Regions from separate parts of the Glutamicibacter sp. ZJUTW genome, predicted to be linked through region 1. Evidence: predicted binding sites of a transcription regulator. Region 1 holds the regulator's gene; the other holds the start of a gene.
What was found. Region 1 encodes HspR, which represses chaperone genes until heat shock. Its sites were predicted from a motif close to AAGTTGAGTCNNNNNGACTCAACTT; they were not measured.
Positions count from the first base shown of each region.

Region 1 (3,178 bases):
GCCCGAGGCCGCTGACCAGCAGCCAACTGCTGACGCCCTGGGTCAGGCCGAGGCGATCCTGAACGAAGCTGCTGCTGGCGCTGAAGCCGATGCGGAGCAGCCGGAAGATGCCGGTGCGGTGGAAACCGAACTGCGCAACGACCTGCTGCGCCTGCAGGCTGAATACGTCAACTACCGCAAGCGTGTGGAACGTGACCGGGCAGTGGCGCGTGAAAACGCCGTCCAGTCCGTGCTCAACACTCTGCTTCCGGTGCTTGACGACATCGATGCGGCACGAGCCCACGGCGACCTCGCCGACGGCCCGTTCGCGTCGATCGCCAACAAGCTGGATGGCATTCTGGCTCAGCATGGCCTGGAACGCATCAACGAGGCCGGCGTGGAATTCGACCCGAACATCCACGAAGCCCTGCTTCGCCAGGCTGTTCCGGAGATTCCAGCCGACCACGTGGGACAGGTGCTGCGCACCGGTTACCGCAAGGGAACCAACATCCTGCGCGCAGCCCAGGTGCTGGTAGCCACCGGCGAATAGCCACGAATAGCACAATCGATACTGCCCACTGCCGAGTCCTCGTCAGTGGGCAGTGTCGAATTGGCACTGAAAGGATGGGGCCCTGATGGCAAGTCAGGACTGGATCGAAAAAGACTTCTACGCCATTCTGGGCGTCTCCAAGGACGCCAGCGAGGCGGACATCAAGAAGGCGTACCGCAAGCTTGCACGCAAGTACCACCCGGATACCAACCAGGGGGACGCGGCCGCTGAAAAGAAATTCAAGGACATCTCCGAAGCCAACTCGGTGCTTTCGGATAAGGAAGAACGCGAGCAGTACGACGCGATCCGCGCCATGGGCGGCGGAGCGCGGTTCTCTGCGGGTGGCGGACCGGGTGGCCCAGGCGGGCAGGCCGGCTTCGAGGACATCTTCTCCAACCTCTTCGGAGGTGGCGGAGGCGGCGCTCGCGGTCGTGGCGGACAGCCGGACTTCTCCGACCTGTTCGGAGGCGGCGGCGGTTTTGGCGGCGGCTTCGGCCAAAGCGCACCGCCGCGCAAGGGTGCTGACCGCACGGCCAGCACCACGATCTCCTTCTCCGGATCGATCAAGGGAACCACCATTGGCCTGCGCGAACAGAACGGCGAGGTCATCGACGTGCGCATCCCGGCGGGAATCAAGGACGGGCAGTCGGTGCGCGTGCGTGGCAAGGGCCAGCCAGGAGCTGCCGGCAACGGCGACCTGCTGGTCAAGGTCAAGGTCAGCGAGCACCCGTTCTTCAAGCGCGAAGAGAACAACATCCGCATCCACGTGCCGGTGACCTTCGATGAAGCGGTGCTTGGAGCAAAGATCCACGTACCGACCCTGGACGGGGAATCCGTTGCGGTGAAGGTGCCTGCCGGATCCAACTCCGGACGCACCTTGCGCTTGAAGGGCCGCGGAGTGAAGACCTCCAAGGCCACCGGCGATCTGCTGATCGTCCTGGATGTCGCGATTCCGCAGAACCTCTCGGATGCAGCAAGGAAGGCCGTGGAGGACTTCGCTGCAGCCACGGAGGGCGAGGACCCGCGAGCGGACTTGGCAGCCCACGCCAAGCTCTGAACCCAATAACCTGTTTTCCCTGTCCTGGCATCGAACTGGCAGGGCGGGGAAGATAGACTCAAAGGCAAAAGGGCCAGTATCGTCGGCCCTTGCAGAAAGGTGGTAGAAGCAACGTGAACGGGGAGTACCTGCGACCTGTCTTCGTCATTTCCGTCGCCGCCCAGCTTGCAGACATGCATCCGCAGACGCTGCGCCAATACGACCGCATCGGCTTGGTTTCGCCCAGCCGGCAAAGCGGAAAGCAGCGCCGCTACTCGCAACGCGACGTCTCGCTGCTGCGCCAGGTGCAGTCATTGAGCAAGGAAGGCGTCTCGCTGGAAGGCATCAAGCGCATCCTGGATCTGCAAGATCAAGTCGCGTATCTGCAAACCGAAGTCAATGGGCTTCGCCAAGAACTGTCCGCCGTTCGCCAGGGCCAATCGCGCATCTTCGCCGCGGGCACCGCTGGAGGCGACATCGTTTCGCTGTCCCGGGGCATGCGTCCGGAACGACGTGAACCGACCGTGTCGCTCTTCCCTGTACGCCGCGCCATCGGCCGCTAGATCCGTCCGTGCCTCGCCAGGCGCGCTTCCAACTGGGTGCGCACGGCAGGCCACTCGTGCGGGAGGATCGAGAAGACTACGGTGTCTCGAAGCGTGCCGGTCTTCGGATCATATTTGTGATTGCGCAGCACGCCATCCTGTTTGGCGCCAAGCCGTGCAATTGCTGCGCGTGACGCAGTGTTGTGCCAGTGCGTGCAGAAAGCCACTGAATAGCAATCCAACTCCTCGAAAGCGCGGCGCAGCAGCATGAACTTGGCCGCCGGATTGATCCCGGTGCCTTGGGCGGGCACGGCCAAGAATGTCGAGCCGATTTCCACGCGATGGTTGGCCACGTCGATATTCAGGTAGCTCGTAGCCCCCACCGCTTGGCCGGTGGACAGGTCGATGATGGCGAACGGAGCCATCGCTCCAGTTTCCTGCAACGCCAGACGGCGCTCGATATCCGCCTGCATGGATTCGGCCGATGGGGTGGTGGCAAACCATGCTTCATCCAGCTGGCCGTTGGCGGCGAGCTGGATCAGCTCCGGGGCATGGTCCAATGACAGTTGTTCCAGCCTCACCCCGGCATATTCCATGCTCGGGGCTTGGGAGTAGAACTGGTTCTGAGCAGAAAAGGAGGCCATGAAATCCATCCTAGGGATTCCATGGCCTCCTTGATGCATTTCGGCCGCTAGCCGATGCGCGTGTACGCCAAATCGAAGACCAGGCGTCCAGCCTTCAGCGCCTTGCCCTCGAAGCTGGTGAGGATTCGTCGCTCGAAACGCGGTGCCCAGCCGCCCTGGACGTCAATGAAGTCAGGCTCGGGGTCAAAGCCTTCCATGCCATCGCGGCGCACCTTGGTCAAGTTGCTCTCCTCGCCGGAGAGGTTTCCGGGATGCTGGTTCTCGAAATCAGGGTGGGCTTCGAGGACCTCGCGCATCTGCTCCGCATAGTTCGACCAGTCGGTGGCCAAGCGCAGGGTGCCCCCTGGCTTGAGCACGCGGGAGACCTTGTCCAGGAATGAGGCCTTGATCAGGCGGCGCTTGTGGTGCCTCGGCTTGTGCCACGGAT
Region 1 is NZ_CP043624.1:2,626,321-2,629,498, reverse strand. Features, by position in the region: gene F0M17_RS12440 (nucleotide exchange factor GrpE) at 1-529, shown strand, start outside; gene F0M17_RS12435 (DnaJ C-terminal domain-containing protein) at 615-1,586, shown strand; gene F0M17_RS12430 (heat shock protein transcriptional repressor HspR) at 1,700-2,128, shown strand; gene F0M17_RS12425 (GNAT family N-acetyltransferase) at 2,125-2,751, opposite strand; gene trmB (tRNA (guanosine(46)-N7)-methyltransferase TrmB) at 2,799-3,178, opposite strand, start outside.

Region 2 (3,178 bases), 1.3 Mb from region 1:
TTCATCGAGCAGGACGACCGAGTACGGGTTGCGGCGGATCTTCTCGGTGAGCTGGCCGGGCTCGTCGTGGCCGACGTAGCCCGGAGGCGCACCGATCAGGCGTGCCACGGTGTGCTTCTCCCCGTATTCGCTCATGTCGATGCGCACCAGCGAATCAGCCGAGCCGAATAGGTTTGCGGCCAGGGCCTTGGCCAGCTCGGTCTTGCCGACACCGGTTGGACCCAGGAACAGGAACGAGCCGATCGGGCGGCCAGCCGGGGACATTCCGGTGCGGTTGCGGCGAACGGCGCGAGCCACCGCGGCGACGGCATCGTGCTGGCCGATGACCGAGGCATGCAGCGAATCTTCCAGTGATGCCAGCCGCGCCTTGTCGTCGCCCGAGATGCGCGAGGTCGGAATGCCGGTGAAGCGGGAGATCACTTGCGAAATCTGCATTTCGTCCACCACGCGGGTCACTTCGGCATCGCCGGATTCCTCGGCGGCCTTGATCCGCGCGGTCATTTCCGCGATGTGGTCGCGCCATGCGCCAGCTTCCTCGAACCGCTCCTCGCCGATGGCGCGCGACTTCTCGCGTTCGGCATCCACCAATTCGGCGCGCAAGGACTGCACGTCTTCGGCATCTCCCGCGGCGATGGAGCGGCGGGCGCCGGCGATGTCGATCAGGTCGATGGCCTTGTCCGGAAGCTGCCGGTCGCTCAGGTAGCGGGCAGAGAGCGTGACCGCGGCCTTGAGCGCTTCGGGGGTGTACTGCACCTGGTGGTGCTCCTCGTAGGATTCGCGCAGCCCTTCCAAGATGGCCAACGCGGTTTCCTCCGATGGCTCGGCGACAGTGACCTTGCCGAAGCGCCGTGCCAGCGCGCTGTCCTTCTCCACCTTGCGGAATTCATCCAGCGTGGTGGCGCCGATCATGTGCAGCTCGCCGCGCGCCAGGCGCGGCTTGAGGATATTCGCGGCATCCATGTTTCCGGACTCGCCGGAACCAGCACCGACCAGCAGGTGCATCTCATCGATGAACAGCAGCACCTGGCCTTCGGCGGCGGCTACCTCGTCGAGCAGGCCGGTCAGCCGCTGTTCGAAATCGCCGCGGTAGCGGGTGCCGGCGAGCATGCCCGGAAGGTCCACCGAGATCAGGGCCGCATTGCGCAGCTGCGCTGGAACCTCGTCGTCGATGATGGCGCGGGCCAGGCCCTCGGCAATGGCGGTCTTGCCCACGCCGGCCTCGCCGATCAGCACTGGGTTGTTCTTGGTGCGGCGGGCCAGGATCTCGATTACCTGGTCCAGTTCCTCTTTGCGGCCGATCACCGGATCGATCTGGCCGTCGGCTGCGAGCAAGGTCAGATCGGTTCCGTAGCGTTCCAGCATGGACACGTCGGACTCGGCATCGTTCTGGTTCTGGGCATCATTGCTGCCCCGCTGGGCCTGCTCCATGGCAGCTTGCTGCAGCGACTGTCCGGTGACGCCATGCTGGGCCAAGAGCTGGCTGACCGGTGATTCCGGATTGAAGACGAAGGCCAGGAAAAGGTGATCCGGGTCGATGTAGGTCGAGCCGTAGTTGCGGGCAACCTGATAGGCGTCAAAGAGGCTGCGCTGGGCTGCCGACGAGAGGCGGGACGGCTTCTCGTCCCGCTCCTGTGCCTTGGGCATGCGTGCGATGGCGTCGGCACTCAAAGCCTCGATGTCGATTCCCATGGCGGTAAGGTGCTCGCCAATTGGTTCGGTGCGCAGCAGAGCCATCAGCAGATGCAGCGAATCGATCTCGTCATGGCCGTGCTCTTGGGAAATCGCCGCCGCGGTGGCTACCGCTTCGTGGGTACGGGCAGAAAGCAGACGCGTGATGTCGATGGGGCGCGCAGCTTGAGCTCGCGACGACAGGAACCGAGAGAGGAATTCCTCAAACGAGCCATCTGATGGTGCGCCGAAGAATGCTGGCAAGTGAGCCTCCTAATAGAAACTTGAGCGGTCTATGCTCATGTTCAACGCATACGGCGCGCAAATATTCCCGGACCAAGCGGGAGAGGTGCCAAAGAGGTTGAGTTCACACAAATGGCAGGCAGCCAGCGGCTAGTCCTTCGGGATTTCGATGAGTCCCATGCGGGCGGCGGCAACCAACGCCTGGACCCTGTCGCGAACATCCAGCTTAACGAAAATCTTGGCCATGTGGGTTTTAACCGTTGTCTCGGAAATAGCCAGAGTTCTTGAAATCTCGGTGTTGTTTAGCCCCCGGGCCAGCAGCTTTAGAATTTCGAATTCCCGATTGGTGATTCCCAGATCATAGGCAAGATCTTGAATGTCTTGGGAATTGTCGCGGTAAGCCTCGCGAACGGCAGAAACGAGATCGGAAGAAACCGACGGGGAAATGGCTGCCGTTCCTTGATGAACGGCATGAACCGCGCGGATAATTTCATCCGGCTCAGAATCCTTGACCAAGTATCCACTGGCCCCAGCGCTCAGAACAGGAACCAGATATTCATCGGAGGAAAAGGCGGTAATAGCAAGCACTGATGGGCTGTCTTCGACGGATTTGATGGCTTTAGTCGCACTAACTCCATCCATAATTGGCATCTGCAAATCCATGAGCACAACGTCTACTTGATGGTCCTTGCAGTAATCGACGGCGGCCTGCCCATTTTCAACAGAATTAACCGTTACAATTCCGCTATCTGTTGCTAGGATTGTGCCCAAAGCATGCCGAATTAGAGGTTCATCATCGACGATTAGGACCTTTATTTGTTCCATCTGATTCCTTTGATTCGATGCCGAGGGCCTCAAGATGGCCTGTTCACCTGAAAGTATATAAGTTGACCTGATGTGGAGTTTGTTATGAAGGGTTTGAAAATGCTGGCCGTAGCAGCATTAGTACTGGCACCATTGACTGCCGTGGCAGCTCCAGCATCTGCCGCGACCTCGCCAAACGTCAGCAGCGGCAGCGTTGCGACTCCTGCTGGTTTTGGTTCCGCCTTTTCCGAGTGGTTCTGCAACCGCTACGGCATCGGTTGCCCATAACGCATTGCATTTGACTTGATCATCTGAGCCGGGAATTATTCGGCATATGAATGGACGACTCAAAGACACCCTGACCAAGCTCTTCGCTGGTCGGGGTGTCATTGTTTGGACGGGAATTGCGGTTCTGATCGCGGTTTCCAGTAGCGAGTTTGTGACTCTGCTGGAAGACGGATTT
Region 2 is NZ_CP043624.1:348,151-351,328, forward strand. Features, by position in the region: gene F0M17_RS01675 (ATP-dependent Clp protease ATP-binding subunit) at 1-1,932, opposite strand, end outside; gene F0M17_RS01680 (response regulator transcription factor) at 2,062-2,736, opposite strand; gene F0M17_RS01685 (sensor histidine kinase) at 3,050-3,178, shown strand, end outside.
Region 2: the regulator HspR is predicted to act here: its motif matches at 1,950-1,974, upstream of F0M17_RS01675 (ATP-dependent Clp protease ATP-binding subunit).